2 regions of the Amycolatopsis sp. w19 genome follow, and region 2 is predicted to be linked to the other one. Evidence: predicted binding sites of a transcription regulator. Region 2 holds the regulator's gene; the other holds the start of a gene.

Region 1 (7,918 bases), on a different contig from region 2:
CCGCCTTGAGCACCTGCAACGTCCCGGCGGAGAGGTCGCCCCAGGTCGTCGGGACGAAGCGGTAGAAGCAGCCGTCGGAGGTGTCTTCGGTCAGGTAGACGACCTTGCGCACGGGGTCGGCCGCCGCGGCCTCGTGCTTGAACTTCCCCATCGCGGGCCGCTGGACGGCGGCCGTGGCCGGGCCGTTCGGCTGACATTCGTAGACGAACCCGAGGTCGGTCTCCTCGCACGAAAGCCAGGTGTTCCAAGGAGTCTTGCCGCCCGCACAGTTCTGGCGGGTGTTCGCAAGGATGCGGTGGGCGCCGGTGATGTTCCCGCTCGCGTCGAATTTGACCGCGCTCGCGCCCCCGCCGGGGGTGATCTCCGAGTTCGACACGTAGATCCAGCCGCTGCCGTCGGCGAACACCGCGCCGCCGTCCGGGGCGCTGTGCCAGGTGTACCCGGTGCTCGCGACCTTCTGGCCGGACCTGGCGATGACACGGCTGGTGAATCCCGCCGGCAGCTGGATCCCGTTCGCGTCGGCGGCCTGGAGCGCGCCGTACGGGCTGGGGCCGTTCTGGGCGGGCGCGGCGAGAGCCGCTCCCGAGAGCCTGTTGCCGAACGCCGTGACACCGGCGCCGACCACGGCCGCGCGCAGGAAATTCCGTCGCTTCACTCGTGCCTCCGAGACATCCGCTGATGTGGTGGTGCGGGATGGAGCGGGTCGGAGAGTACGGGCGGAACGGGACATCCAGGTGAATTCGCGGCGTATTCACCGCGAGGAGGGAACTTTCGTAGGGAACCTTCGTGCAGCACTATTTCTTTCGCTTTGCGTAGGCCCGGTGCGTCGGAGCCGCCGCGCTGTGCCGCGATTTCCAGTGCGACGAGTAACCGGTCGAGCGGTGCGCATCCGCCATTGCGGTGGTGGCGACGTCCGATCAGGTGACGCCAGTCGGCGAGATACTCGTCGACCCCGCGCTCGTCGGGGACCGTCCGGAGCAGGGCGCGCAACAGGACTCGCATCTGGTTTTCGTTGCCGGGCAAGGTGTTCCGCGCCAACAGGTCGGCCAAGGTGCTGCGGGACCAGCCGGTCGCGGCGGCCAGCGCGCGGATGCTGAGGCCGCTTCGGTCACGGAGTTCGCGCAGTCGCGCCATGAACTCCGTTTCCGTGTTCATCGGGGTGCCTTGGCGGGCGCGGAGTGACGGAGAACGGCGCCGAACAGGGTGATGGCGATCCCCGCGGCGATAGTGGCGCTGGTGCCCGCGAAGGTCAGCGTCGCGGTGAATCCGGTGAGAATGCTCAGACAGACGATCTGACCGGCCGAAACGCACCTGCGCCTCGGCCGCAACGGGGAAAGAATTCCTTGACTCATGACCTTGCCCTCTCAAGGATCACGCACCCCGGCTGGGTGGCACGCAATGTACGTTATCAAAACGTGATAGGGAGTTTAAGGCGAGTCAATGTCCGGGTTCGTCCGGATCTCGGAAAGCCGAAAGCCCCGGACCCACGAAGGGATCCGGGGCTTCGGCCTCGCGCCGTTACGCCGCTTGGGCGACCGGAGCCGTCGCCGGGGCCAGCGCGATGTCCAGCACGTCGCGGACGTTCGCCACGGCGTGGACGTCCAGCTGTGCCAGCACTTCGGCCGGGACGTCGTCCAGATCGGGCTCGTTGCGCTGCGGGATGATCACCGTCTTCATCCCGGCCCGGTGCGCGGCCAGCAGCTTCTGCTTGACCCCGCCGATCGGCAGTACGCGCCCGGTCAGCGACACCTCACCGGTCATCGCGACGTCCGACTTCACGACCCGGCCCGAAAGCAGGGACGCCAGCGCCGTCGTCATCGTGATGCCCGCGCTCGGCCCGTCCTTGGGCACCGCGCCCGCGGGGACGTGCACGTGGATGCCGCGATCCTTCAGGTCACCGACCGGGAGTTCCAGCTCCGCGCCGTGCGAACGCAGGTACGACAACGCGATCTGCACCGACTCCTTCATCACTTCGCCCAGCTGGCCGGTCAGCTGAAGCCCGGTGGAGCCGGACTCCGGATCCGCCAGTGACGCCTCGATGTAGAGGACGTCACCGCCGGCGCCGGTCACCGCCAGCCCGGTGGCCACGCCCGGGGTCGACGTGCGCTGGGTCGACGCGGGCAGCGAGGACTCCGGCAGGTGCCGTGGGCGGCCGAGGTAGGTCTCCAGCCCGTGGGCGTCGATCGTCAGCGGCAGCGCGACCTCGTCCAGCGCGACCTTGGTCGCCACCTTGCGCAGTACCTTCGCGATGGTCCGGTTCGCGTTGCGCACCCCGGCCTCCCGCGTGTACTCGGCGGCGATGCGGCTGAACGCGCCGTCGGTCAGCGTGACGTCGTCCTTGCCGAGACCGGCGCGCTCCAGCTCACGGGGGAGCAGGTGGTCGCGGGCGATGGTGACCTTCTCGTGCTCGGTGTAGCCGTCGAGGGTGACCAGCTCCATCCGGTCCAGCAGCGGGCCGGGAATGGTCTCGAGCGCGTTCGCCGTCGCCAGGAACACGACGTCGGACAGGTCCAGCTCGACCTCGAGGTAGTGGTCGCGGAACGTGTGGTTCTGCTCCGGGTCCAGCACCTCCAGCAACGCCGCCGTCGGATCGCCGCGGTAGTCGGCGCCGACCTTGTCGATCTCGTCGAGCAGCACGACCGGGTTCATCGAACCCGCTTCCTTGATGGCGCGGACGATCCGGCCGGGCAGCGCGCCGACGTACGTGCGGCGGTGACCGCGGATCTCCGCCTCGTCACGGATGCCGCCGAGCGCGACGCGGACGAACTTGCGGCCCATCGCCTTCGCCACGGACTCGCCGAGCGAGGTCTTGCCGACCCCCGGAGGACCGGCGAGCGCGAGCACCGCGCCCGAACGCTGTCCGCCGACCGGGCCGAGCCCCGACTCCGCACGACGCTTGCGCACGGCCAGGTACTCGATGATGCGTTCCTTCACATCGTCGAGGCCGGCGTGGTCGGCGTCGAGGATGTCGCGCGCGGCGGCGATGTCGTGGACGTCGGTGGTGCGCTCGTTCCACGGCAGTTCGAGGACCGTGTCCAGCCAAGTGCGGATCCAGCCGCCCTCGGGGGACTGGTCGGAGGTGCGCTCCAGTTTGTCCACTTCGGACAGTGCGGCCTTCTTGACCGTGTCCGGCAGCTCTGCGGCCTCGACGCGGGCGCGGTAGTCGTCGTCGTTGGCCGTGCCGTCGAGCTCGCCCAGCTCCTTGCGGATCGCTTCGAGCTGGCGGCGCAGCAGGAACTCCTTCTGCTGCTTCTCCATGCCCTCCTGGACGTCCTTGCGGATGGTGTCGGTGACTTCGAGCTCGGCCAGCTGCTCGCGGCTCCATTCGAGGGCCTTCTCGAGCCGCGCCGAGACGTCGAGGGCGGAGAGCAGTTCGAGTTTCTGCTCGGTCTTGAGGTACGACGAGTTGCCCGCCAGGTCGGCGAGCGCGGACGGGTCCTCGACCTCCTGGACCGCGTCGATCATCTGCCAGCCGCCACGCTGCTGGAGGATCGCGAGGACGACGCTCTTGTACTCGGACGCGAGCTTCGCGGAGTTGTCGTCGGTGGTCTCGGTGGCGACCTCGGCGTGGACCCAGCGAGCGGCGCCGGGACCGTCGGCGATGCGGCCGACGACTGCGCGGCGGGTACCGCGCAACAGTACTGCGGTCTTGCCGCCGGGCACGCGCCCGATGCGCTCGACGGTCGCGATGGTGCCGAGTTCGGCGTACTCGCCGTGGACGCGGGGGACGATCAGCACTTCGGCCTTGGTGGCGGCGCTGGACCGGATCCCCGGGAAGGAAGCCTGGGCAGGCGTGTTGGCCTGGGCGGACTCCACCGCGGCGCGCGTCTCCGTGTCGGCGAGGTCGAGCGGGACGATCATGCCCGGCAGCACGACGTCGTCATCGAGCGGGAGGACGGGCAGGAGGCGGTTGTCGGTCATCTGTGCACTCCTCGGTTAGTTGAGTCTGTCTAGCTCAACTCTCCGATCGACCTGTTTGTTTCCTTTCCGCGTTCGCCGTCAGCGATCACCCATTCATCCGACCTCTGCTCGGTTCGCGTCGCCTTTAGCCCCCTAAACGCGACGCGAACCGGCGAGAGGTCGGAGGTCAGGGGTGCACCGAGACCCCGCACCAGGCGAACGGGCGGGCGCCTTCCTCGTCCCGCCGCAGCTCCCGCACGGGCCGCCAGTCGGGCAGGTGGACGACGCCGGGTTCCAGCAGCGGCCAGTCCCCGAAGAGCGGCTCGATCTCTTCGCGGTCCCGCATCCACACCGGGTTGCTCGTCTTCCGGTACTGCTCGACCATCCAGTGCAGCCCGTCGGCGTCCTCGCCGGTCTGGCCGCCGAAGCTCATGTGCGACAGCCCCAGCCAGCTGCCCGGCGCGAGCGCGTTCCGGTACGTCGCGACCAGCGCGGGCGGATCGTCGTGCGGGCCGGCGAAATGCAGGACGGCCATCATCATCAGGCACACCGGCTGGTCGAAATCGATCAGCCGCAGCGTCTCCGGATGCCGCAGGACGTCCTTCGGCCGCCGCATGTCCGCATGGACGATCCCCGCCCAGTCGGTCGCCTCGTGGCGTTCGAGGATCAGCTCCGCGTGCGCCACCGCCACCGGCTCGTAGTCGACGTACACGACCTTCGCCGTCTCGCCCGGCTCCAGTTCTTCCTGCACGATCTCGTGCACGTTCCCGGCCGTCGGGACACCGGAGCCCAGATCGATGAACTGCCGGATCCCCGCGTCCAGCGCCGCGCGCACGACCCGGTTCATGAACTCGCGGTTGTGCCGCGCGCCCGGTTTGACCCAGCGCCACTGCTTTTCCAGCGCGCGGGCGAACTCGCGGTCGACCGCCCAGTTGTGGGTCCCGCCGAGGAACCAGTCGTAGATCCTCGCCGCGGACGGCTTTTCGGTGTCGACCCCGGTCGGCGCCACCGGGGCCGCGTCATCGTCCCTCTTCACGAGAACGAGCCTATCCGGATCAAGGCACCGCGGGTCGCCGCTGCCAGTACGTCCACAGCGGCCGGTAGCCCTGCGCGTACCAGAACGGCGTCGAGCGCGGATTGGCCAGCGCGTGGTGCAGCAGCACGGCGTCGGTGCCGCATTCGTCGAAGACCTGGTGCGCGTGCGCGGCGAGCGCCGTCCCCACCCCGCTCGACCGCGCCTGTTCCGCCACCGCCAGCGACGACAGGTAGCCGACCTTCTCGGCCGCGACCCGGCCCCGGATCCACGCCGTGTCGCCGGGGAACTGCACCCGCACCATGCCCAGCGGACGGCCGTACAGCTCGGCGATCCACAACGTCGGATTTTCCCGGCCCAACTGTTTCGACAGGTCCGCCGTGATCGTTTCCTCCGCGCCCTCGCGCAAAGTGACAGAACCGAACTGCGCGTCATAACGCTGCAATTCCAGTTCGAGCCCGACGGCGGTTTCGAGATCATCCGCTTCGGCGGGCCGGATGTGCACCCCGGGAGTGGCGGGCGGTCCGGTCACGGCGAGCCGGTCGGCCGGGCGGACCGCGATCACCAGCACCGGCGCGAAGCCGCGGCGCAGCAATTCGGCCGAGCCGGGGGAGTCCCGGCTGGGCCGCACCACGGTCGCCGCCGTCTCGACATCCCCAGGTGGAGCCACAGACTTCAGATGTTCATCCCATCGGGTGAGTAATGCGTCGAGGGCGGCTTCCGGGCGGGGTCCGGTGAGGCGGGCTTCGAGGCGATGCTCGACGAGGGCCCGCCACGGAGAGTCAACGGAATCGGGACCCGCCTCGGTCCGTACCGACAATCCGGCGGCGGCCGAGTCGCCTGCCGTCGCGGAGAGTGACACGGAGCCCTCGACAGGCTCCAGTGCAGGCATTTCGGGGAGCAGGGCGTCCACGGTGGCGAGCCGCTCGGCGTGCCCGGCGGCGATGGCGTGGCTATTCATAGGGCTATTCAAGCCCCTACTGACGGGTCCGCCGGGAACTTCACGAGATTGGCCGGAGCGTGGCGCCAGGTGACTTCCGGTAGTCGGAAGGAACGCGAATAACGCTCCCATTTCACCCCTTGGTCCACGCAGGTCAGCGCGACGCGCCCATTGTTAACCCTGGGGTGATCTCATACTGTCTCGAATGGGACTTGGGTACGCCCTCCGGGGTACTGTATTGCCCTCGTCCCCGAGGTCGCGGTAGGACAAGACCGGTTGGGCAGCCGGGAAGGAAGGTCGGATGCCGGACACGAACGGCAGGCCCGGGAGCGCCGCACAGGCGGCAGCGGGCAAGGGAGGCGCCGTTACGGAGGCTCGTACCGACGAGCGACGGTTCCGCGTCTACACCTTCGCGGTACTCACCATGGGCATCGCCGCCGCGGCCGCGGTCAGCCTCTGGCTGGACTTCGAGGCATCGGACGATCTGCTGTGGATCGGGCCGATCCTCGCCCTCGCGTTCCTGCTCGCCGAACAGCTCGGCATCAACGTCGATGTCCGCAGCGGCATCTCGTGGACGATCTCGTTCACCGAGATCCCGCTGGTCATCGGTTTCTTCGTCGCTCCCTTCGAAGTCGTGCTCGCCGCGCATCTCGCGGCGGGGATCGGGACCTTGCTTGCCCGCAAGGTCGCCGGACGCGTGCTTTACAACGCCGGAGCCTTCCTGCTGGAGATCACCGGCGCGTTCGCCGTGGCAGGACTGGTGAAACAGGCCTCCGGCGCCCACGACATGACCTGGATCGCCGCGCTGGCCGGGACTTTGACCGCGCCGCTGGTCAGTACGTTGCTCGCGCTCGCCGCCGTCCGCGTGCTGCGCCGCCGCATGCGCGTCAGCACCGCGATCCGGCTGACCGGCCGCATCCTCGTCGTCGGCTTCGTCAACGCCTCGGTCGGTCTTTCCGGTTATTTGGTCATTTCCGGGACGCCGAAGGCCTGGCCGCTCGTGCTCGCCGTCTTCCTCGGGCTCACCGCGTTGTACTGGGCGTACTCGGATCTGCTGCGCGAGCAACGCGACATGGAAGCGTTGTCCGACGTCAGCCTGATGGTCGCGCGGTCCGGTCAGCAGGCCGCCGCACGGCCCGCGGGGCGCGCGGACGAACTCGTCGGCGGCGTCGATGTCCGCGAGTGGGCGACCATCGCCGAACGCATCAAGGACCAGCTCGCCGCCGGCCGCGTCGTGCTGAGGCTTCGACTGGAGCCGAAGGACACCATGCGGATGGTCGTCGCGGGCGACGAACTGCCGCCTGTCGACCCGGCCGCCGACGACCCGCTGCTGCGCCTGCCCGGCGCGCACGTCCGCCACTTCCGGATCACCGAAGCCAATCCCGACGTCCGCTCCGCGTTGCTCGACCGCGGCGCGCAGGAGGCGCTGGTCGTCCCGCTGCGCAGCGCGAACCAGCTCCTCGGCGTCGTCGAAGCGCACGACAGGCTGAGCCGCTGGCGTGGGTTCGGCAAGTACGACGTCCAACTGCTCGGCACGATGGCCAGCCACCTCGCGACGTCGCTGGACAACCGGCGCCTGCTCGCGACCCTGCGCCACGACGCGTACCACGATCCGCTGACCGGTCTGCTCAACCGGCCGGGCTTCCGCCAGGTCGCCAAGGAACCGTTGCGGGAACAGGTCGACGCGGTCGTGCTCCGGGTCGACTTGGACGTCTTCTCCACCGTCAGCGACGCACTCGGCTACGTCTGGGCCGACCGGATGGTCATCGCCGCGGGCCGCCGGATCCGCGACGCGCTCGGCCCCGACGTCCCGCTCGCCAGGCTCGAAGGCGCGTCGTTCGCGGCACTCCTCGTCGGCTGCGCGCCGGAACGCGCCCAGGCCGCCGCGGAACTGCTTCGCGCGGAACTCGTCGCCCCGTACCCGGTCGACCGGCTCTCCGTCGAAGCCAACGCGATGATCGGCTACGCCACCTCTTCGGCGGAAGACGACGAGCAGGTCGACGTCGACGGGCTCCTGCAGCGCGCCGACGTCGCCGTCCGCGCGA
Region 2 (7,918 bases):
GGCGCGTATCGCTCGATCGGCTGTCACGACTTCGGCTCGCCGTTCACCTCCTACGCCGACATGAGGGCGATGCAAGGACTGGTGAAGACGCTCTCGCCGCACGGCTGGCGGTACTCGGAGTTCTGGGACATGGCCAGCGGGTGCGCGGCCTGGCCGGTGCCCTCGGCGTACCTGCCGCGGCCGCAGAAGGTGAGCGGCGCGGCGCCGATCCTCGTGGTCGGCGGTGAACACGATCCGGCGACGCCGCTCGTTTGGGCGAAGGGGCTCGCGAGGAACATCGAGAACTCGACGTTGCTCGTCGACGCCGGGTACGGGCACACGGGGCTGCTGAACTCGGCCTGCGTGCGCTCCGAAGAGGTGAAGTACCTGGTGAGCGGTGTCACACCCGCTCCGGGCACGGTCTGCCGGTAGTCCGGGAACAAGACGACCGTGCCGCACGTTGAGCCGGATACAAGGTTGAGTGAGGGTGACTCAAGTCCGGCTTGACGGAAGCCCCACCATCCCGATACAACTTGCGTTGAGCCCACTCAAGGTGGGTGAGAACGTGCAGGTCACGAACTAGCAGGAGGATCACACCATGGCGCGAGCGGTCGGCATCGACCTCGGCACGACCAACTCGGTCGTCGCTGTCCTTGAGGGCGGCGAGCCGACGGTCATCGCCAACTCGGAAGGTTCACGCACCACCCCGTCCATCGTCGCCTTCGCCAAGAACGGCGAAGTGCTGACCGGTCAGCCGGCGAAGAACCAGGCCGTGACGAACGTCGACCGGACCATCCGGTCGGTCAAGCGGCACATCGGTACCGACTGGAAGACCGAGATCGACGGCAAGGCCTACACCTCGCAGGAGATCAGCGCCCGCGTGCTGATGAAGCTCAAGCGCGACGCCGAGGCGTACCTGGGCGAGACCATCACCGACGCGGTCATCACCGTCCCCGCGTACTTCGAGGACGCGCAGCGGCAGGCCACGAAGGAGGCCGGGCAGATCGCCGGCCTGAACGTGCTCCGCATCGTCAACGAGCCCACCGCGGCGGCGCTGGCGTACGGCCTCGACAAGGGCGAGAAGGAACAGACCATCCTGGTCTTCGACCTCGGTGGCGGTACGTTCGACGTCTCGCTGCTGGAGATCGGCGAGGGTGTCGTCGAGGTCCGCGCGACCTCCGGTGACAACCACCTCGGCGGTGACGACTGGGACGAGCGGATCGTCACCTGGCTGGTCGACAAGTTCAAGTCGTCCAACGGCATCGACCTCACCAAGGACAAGATGGCGCTCCAGCGCATCCGTGAGGCCGCCGAGAAGGCGAAGATCGAGCTGTCCAGCTCGAACTCGGCCAGCATCAACCTGCCGTACATCACCGTGGACGCGGACAAGAACCCGCTGTTCCTCGACGAGCAGCTTTCCCGCGCCGAGTTCCAGAAGATCACCTCGGACCTGCTCGAGCGCACCCGCAAGCCGTTCAACAACGTCATCCGTGACGCGGGTGTCGCCGTCGGCGACATCGACCACGTCGTGCTCGTGGGTGGTTCCACCCGCATGCCGGCCGTGTCCGAACTGGTCAAGGAGCTGACCGGCGGCCGCGAGCCGAACAAGGGCGTCAACCCGGACGAGGTCGTCGCGGTCGGCGCGGCGCTGCAGGCCGGTGTGCTCAAGGGCGAGGTCAAGGACGTCCTGCTGCTCGACGTGACTCCGCTTTCGCTGGGCATCGAGACCAAGGGCGGCGTGTTCACCAAGCTCATCGAGCGCAACACCACGATCCCGACCAAGCGTTCGGAGATCTTCTCCACCGCGGACGACAACCAGCCGTCGGTGCAGATCCAGGTGTTCCAGGGCGAGCGTGAGATCGCGGCGCACAACAAGAAGCTCGGCATGTTCGAGCTGACCGGTCTCCCGCCCGCCCCGCGTGGCGTGCCGCAGATCGAGGTCACCTTCGACATCGACGCCAACGGCATCGTGCACGTCCTCGCGAAGGACCTCGGCACGAACAAGGAGCAGTCGATGACGATCACCGGTGGCTCCGCGCTGCCGAAGGACGACATCGAGCGCATGGTCAAGGACGCCGAGGCGCACGCCGAGGAGGACAAGCAGCGCCGCGAGGAGGCGGAGACCCGCAACCAGGCGGAGACGCTGGTCTACCAGACCGAGAAGTTCGTCAAGGACAACGAGGACAAGCTGCCCGACGAGCTCAAGGGCAAGGTGAAGTCCGCGATCGACGAGGCCAACGAGGCGCTCAAGGGCACCGACTCGGCGAAGATCCGCGAGTCCATCGAGAAGCTGAACACCGCTTCGCAGGAGCTGGGCACCGCGCTCTACGCCAACGCCACCCCGGGCGCCGAAGGTGCCGCCGGTGAAGGCGCCGCCGGTGCGGCGGGCGCGGGTACCGGTTCGCAGGCCAAGGCGGACGACGTCGTCGACGCCGAGATCGTCGAAGAGGACGAGAAGGACAAGAAGTGACGGGACGCTACGACGAAACCGAGGGCCGGGGCCCGGAGGAACCGGTGGTCGTGCGGGACCGTAGGCGGATCGACCCGCTGACCGGTGAGGTCCGCCCGGCCGCCCCGGCCGCCGAACCCCAGGACGGCCCGAAGCACGCCGCCCCGGCCGAAGAGGCCACCGCGCAGACCGAGCCGGAGCCCGCCGCACACGCGGGCCCCGGCCTCGGGGAGTCCCTTGTGGACGATTCGGTGTCGGTGGCCACCGGTCTGGAGAAGGAGCTGGCGGAACGCACCGCCGACCTCCAGCGCCTCCAGGCGGAGTACGCCAACTACCGCAAGCGCGTGGACCGCGACCGCGAGCAGGTCGTCGTCGGCGCGAAGGCGTCGGTCGTCGGCGATCTGCTCCCGCTGCTCGACGACCTCGAGCGCGCGGAGCAGCACGGCGATCTGACCGGTGCCTTCAAGTCGGTCGGCGAGAAGCTGGTCGGAAGCCTGCAGCGGTCGGGCCTCGAGGCGTTCGGCACCGAGGGCGAGCCCTTCGACCCGAGCGTGCACGAGGCCGTGCAGCACAGCACGTCTCCGGACGTCGCCGGGCCGACGGTCACCATGGTCATGCGCCGTGGTTACCGCTTCGGCGAGCGTGTGCTGCGTCCGGCGATGGTCGGGGTCACCGACCACGAGCCGGGTGGCGCCCCGGTGGACCCGCCGGTGGGCGGCGAGCTGCCGCTCGAGGGCGAACTTTTCGATGAGAACAACCGCTGATCGGCGATACGGCGTGAAAGGAGGAGACGTTCGGTGAGTGCACGGGAATGGATCGGTAAGGACTTCTACCGTGAACTGGGCGTCTCCTCCGACGCCACCGCGGACGAGATCAAGAAGGCCTACCGCAAGCTGGCCAAGGAGAACCACCCCGACGCCAACGCGGGCAACGCGGAGGCCGAGAAGAAGTTCAAGGCGGTCTCCGAGGCGTACGGCGTGCTGTCCGACACGGCCAAGCGCAAGGAGTACGACGAGGCTCGCCGCCTCTTCGGCTCCGGCGGTCCCGGTGGCTTCGGCTTCCCGGGCGGCGGTGCCGGCGGCGGCGGTTTCGACGTCGGCGACATCTTCGGCCAGGCGGGGCAGCAGCAGGGCGGCTTCGGCGGGCTCGGCGACATCCTCGGCGGGCTGTTCGGCCGTCGCGGCGCCGCGGCCGGTGCCACGGCGAACCGGCCGCAACGCGGCGCGGACGTGGAGACCGACGTCCGGATCGACTTCGCCGAGGCGGTCAAGGGCGCGACCCTGCCGCTGCGGCTGTCGAGCCCGGCGACCTGTTCCACCTGTGGTGGCAACGGCGCGAAACCGGGGACCTCCCCGAGGACGTGTGCGACCTGTCAGGGCAGCGGGCTGGTCAGCCGTAGCCAGGGCGCGTTCGCGTTCTCCGAGCCGTGCCGTGACTGCCGCGGCCGTGGCCAGATCATCGACGACCCGTGCCCGGAATGCGCGGGCGAGGGCGTCAGCACCCGTACTCGCACGCTGACCGTGCGGATCCCGCCGGGCGTCGCCGACGACCAGCGGATCCGGCTGGCGGGCCAGGGCGAACCCGGCCGTGGCGGCGCGCAGCCGGGCGACCTGTACGTCCGCGTGCACGTCGCTCCGCACACGTTGTTCGGGCGCAAGGACCTCGACCTGACGATCACCGTGCCGGTGTCCTTCACGGAACTCGCCCTCGGCGGCACGATCACCGTGCCGACGCTCGAGGGCAAGGTCTCGCTGAAGGTGCCGCAGGGTACGGCGAGCGGTCGCGTGCTTCGCGTGCGAGGCAAGGGAATCGCGAAGCGTGACGGTTCGCAGGGCGATCTGCTGGTCACCCTGCAGGCGGCCATCCCGGCCAAATTGGACGACAAGGCCCGTGAGGCGCTGGAGGCGTACGCGGAAGCCATGGCCGGCCACGACCCGCGACCGGAGATCACCGAACTTCTCGAAGGCAGGTGAGCACGATGTTCGGCGGGCTGCCGCACGGTGCGGACGAGGACACCCCGGTGTTCGTCATTTCGGTGGCGGCACAGCTTTCCGGCCTGCACGCGCAGACCCTGCGGTCCTACGACCGCCAGGGTCTCGTGTCGCCGGGCCGGACCTCCGGTGGTGGACGGCGTTACTCGATGCGGGACATCGCGTTGCTGCGCGAAGTGCAGCGACTGTCCCAAGAGGACGGTGTCAACCTCGCGGGCATCAAGCGGATCATCGAGCTGGAGAACCAGGTCGACGCGCTCCGCGCGCGCATCGCCGAACTGACCGAGGAGCTCACGGCGGCGTACCTCACCGCCGAACAGACGGCCGCGGCCGTGCACGCCTCCTACCGCAAGGATCTCGTCCCCTTGCGGCAGCAGACGGCCCTCGTGGTCTGGAAGCCCAAAAAACGCAATTAGTCCTCTGAATGCCGCGGGTCGCCAGCCCTCGTGAGTACGTGAAGGCCCCCTTCACTGCGCTAGACGCAATGAAGGGGGCCTTCACGTACTTCACGCGTTTAGTCCTCTAAATGCGTCATTGGCCGGGGACCAGGGTCCGGATCTGCTGGACCTCGCCGGTGCGCGAGTCCTGGATCCGCTGGGCCAGCGCCTTCGACTCGGGGTTCTTCCCGTCCTTCAGCTCGGTCCTCGCCAGCGCGACCCCGTTGTGCTGGTGCGCCACGAAGATGTCGGCGAAGTCCAGACTGAACTCCGCACCATCCTTTTTGGACAGTGCTTCGAGCAGACCCTTGTCGGTGAGCCCGTCGCCACCGTGATGGTGGTGCGCCTTCGGGTCCATGGAACCCGTCTCGGGTTTGCCCCAGGCCTTCAGCCGGTTCCGCATGTCGGTCGTCTCGGTCTGCTGTGTCGCCTCGATCGCGGCCGCGAGATCCTTGAGCTCCTGCTTCTGCCCCTGCTTGGCCTTGACCAGCTTGACGATCTCCACGCCCTGGTCGTTGTGGGCGATCATCATCTGCAGGAACATCACGTCGGCGTCGTTGTACTCCGCGGACGCCCCGGCCGACTGGGGAACCGGGGAGATCGGGGCGCCGGCGTTGGTGGATGAGCCATCACCGGCCCCGCAGCCCGCGAGGGCCACGAGACCGGCGACGAGAACAAGGGCCAGCTTCACTGGCACGTCCCCCTTACTGCCGGGTCCACAAGGCGGGGGTGTTCGGCGGTTCCCAGCCTTGGATCGCGGTATGCGCCATCTGGCAGCGGTAGGTCGCGCCGCCGTAGGTCACCGTGTTGCCGACCGCGTAGGACGTCCCGGCCGCCCAGGTGCCGCCGGTGGGCGGGTTGCCGGTGCTGGTCGGCGGGTTCGACGTCGTGGGCGGGTTGCTGGTGGTCGGCGGGTTGCTGGTGCTGGTGGGCGGGGTGCCGCCGCCGATCTGCAGGTCGATGCAGCTGTAGAAGGCCATCGGCGTGTCCGCGATGTTCCAGATGGCGAGCACCTTCTGGCGGCCGCTGAAGCCGTTCAGGCTCACCGTGTGCGACGTCGGGTCCTTCGGCGCGGAGTTGTTCCCGCTGATGTCGGCGATCTTGGTGCCACCGATGTAGTACTCGTAGTTCGTGGTCCGGTGGTAGGCGGTGAACTTCCAGTTGAAGGTCACGCTGTTGCCGACCGACGCGGCGGGCCACGGCTTCGACTCGTCGTTGAGCTCGGCGAATCCGGGAAGGCCGCCGTTGCAGCTGCGGAGCCCCTTGGGGCCTTCGACGCTCTGCGGTTCGTAGACGATGGCGCCGCAGCCGGAAACCTTGCCTTGGGCGCAGTTCGCCTGGCGGCTGGGCGGGGACAGCACATAGCCGTGGGCGCTGGCCACCTGCGGGATGGCCACGATGGCGATCGGGGCGAGGATCGCACCGGCGGCGGCTGCCACGAGCTTGCGTTTGACGGTCATGCCGGCTCCTGGGGATGGAACGACGGTGTTCCCGTGAGGGGGAGCAATGTGGTCTAGACCATAAATCCGCCGGTGACCGTGGTCAATGATTCACTGACCTACTGCTGCGTCGGGCCCAGGTGGAACAGCCGATCGGCCTAATACGAACGAAGTATCACCTCAGTCCAGGGTGAAGGGGTCGTACTTGATCCGGCTCAGGTCCGTGCCCGCGGCGAGCAGTTTCGCGATGGTCGCCCGGATCATCGACGGCGACCCGGCGACGTACACGTCACGCTCCTTCCAGTCCCCGCGCTGCGTGACCGCCGTGGCCAGCGTGCCGCGATCACCGCCGGTGACGGCGCCTTCCTCGGTCACCGGTGTCACCGTCAGCCAAGGGCAGGTGACGGTGAGCCCGCGGAGTTCGTCGAGGGCGTAGAGGTCTTCCGGACGGCGCCCGCCGAAGAAGAGGTGCACCGGCGGGTTGTTCTTCCAGCGCGACATGTCGTCGAGCAGGGCGAGCAAAGGCGCGACGCCGGTGCCACCGCCGATCATCAGCAGCGGACGGCTTTCCGTGTGACTCACCGAAAGCGCGCCGAGCGACGGGCCGAGACGCCAGACGTCGCCGAACCGGGTGTGGTGGACGATTGCGCGCGAAACCCAGCCGCCGCGGACGGCGTGCACGTGGAACTCCATCGTCCCGTCGTCGTGCGGCGCGGTGGCGGGCGAGAAGTACCGCCACATCCGCGGCCGTTGCGGAACCTCGACGCTCACGTAGCCGCCGGCTCGGTACGGCAGCGGCTGATCGGTGCGCACCTTGACGATGGCGACGTCACGGGACACGACGCGGTGTTCGATGACGGTCGCCTTCCACCATGCAGGCCCGACCTCCTTGCCCGCGGCCTCGCGCATGCTCTTCGAAATGACGCCGTACGCGGTGACCCAGGCGTCCTCCACCTCGGGAGTCCAGTCGTCCTTCAAGAACCTTTTCAACGCGGCGATCAGCGCGACGCCGACGGCGTCGTAATGGCGGCCGAGGACGTCGAACTTCCGGTGATCCCGGCCGAGCTGGCCGAGGAAGGTGGCCAGTTCGTCGGGCCGGTCCACCATCTGCACGACGTAGACGAGAGCGCGCAGCAAACGATTTCGCTGCGTGGCCATGTTGATCGGGAAGAGCGCCCTGGCGTCGGGCGAAACGGAGAAGAGCGCCCCGTAGAAGTATTGGGACAACTCCTCGGACTTCGTTTCGACGGCGGCGAAACTCTCCCTGATGAGCTTGGCCAGCTGGACGGACTTGTCCGCCGTCGGCGTCTCGATCAAGGGCGGGACGGGAATCGGTGAGGATCTGGACGAACTGGGCGGATGCTCGTACTTCACTGTTTCGGCAGTCATGGGTGAACGATTTTCTCCAGTTGGATCGGGCATATTCTCCAGACCCGATGTCATCGTGCTCGTGTTCCCCCGAGGGTTCTCGACTGTATGCCCGAAAGTCGCGAAAGGATCCAAGAATGTTTGTTTCCCGCTCGAACGGAGCAAACGATATACGCGCCGTCAACCCCGTCTGGCACTAAGTAAAGGAAAGCGTGATCGGCCGATCGGGTGGGTTTTTCTCCGTGCTTACGAGAT

Evidence for each region. Region 2 encodes HspR, which represses chaperone genes until heat shock. Its sites were predicted from a motif close to ANNTTGAGTNNNNNNNACTCAANNT; they were not measured.
Region 1: a site for HspR is predicted at 3,938-3,962, ahead of lon (endopeptidase La). Genes of this name have one in related genera too.

Annotation. Positions count from the first base shown of each region.
Region 1 is NZ_JBPQFM010000009.1:192,747-200,664, reverse strand. Features, by position in the region: gene ACSMFO_RS20120 (alkaline phosphatase PhoX) at 1-655, opposite strand, end outside; gene ACSMFO_RS20115 (helix-turn-helix domain-containing protein) at 652-1,155, opposite strand; gene ACSMFO_RS20110 (hypothetical protein) at 1,152-1,352, opposite strand; gene lon (endopeptidase La) at 1,519-3,921, opposite strand; gene ACSMFO_RS20100 (SAM-dependent methyltransferase) at 4,088-4,936, opposite strand; gene ACSMFO_RS20095 (GNAT family N-acetyltransferase) at 4,956-5,894, opposite strand; gene ACSMFO_RS20090 (putative bifunctional diguanylate cyclase/phosphodiesterase) at 6,175-7,918, shown strand, end outside.
Region 2 is NZ_JBPQFM010000018.1:132,536-140,453, forward strand. Features, by position in the region: gene ACSMFO_RS29785 (alpha/beta fold hydrolase) at 1-411, shown strand, start outside; gene dnaK (molecular chaperone DnaK) at 578-2,449, shown strand; gene grpE (nucleotide exchange factor GrpE) at 2,446-3,192, shown strand; gene dnaJ (molecular chaperone DnaJ) at 3,226-4,401, shown strand; gene ACSMFO_RS29805 (heat shock protein transcriptional repressor HspR) at 4,407-4,835, shown strand; gene ACSMFO_RS29810 (DUF305 domain-containing protein) at 4,951-5,553, opposite strand; gene ACSMFO_RS29815 (lytic polysaccharide monooxygenase) at 5,561-6,316, opposite strand; gene ACSMFO_RS29820 (globin domain-containing protein) at 6,476-7,684, opposite strand.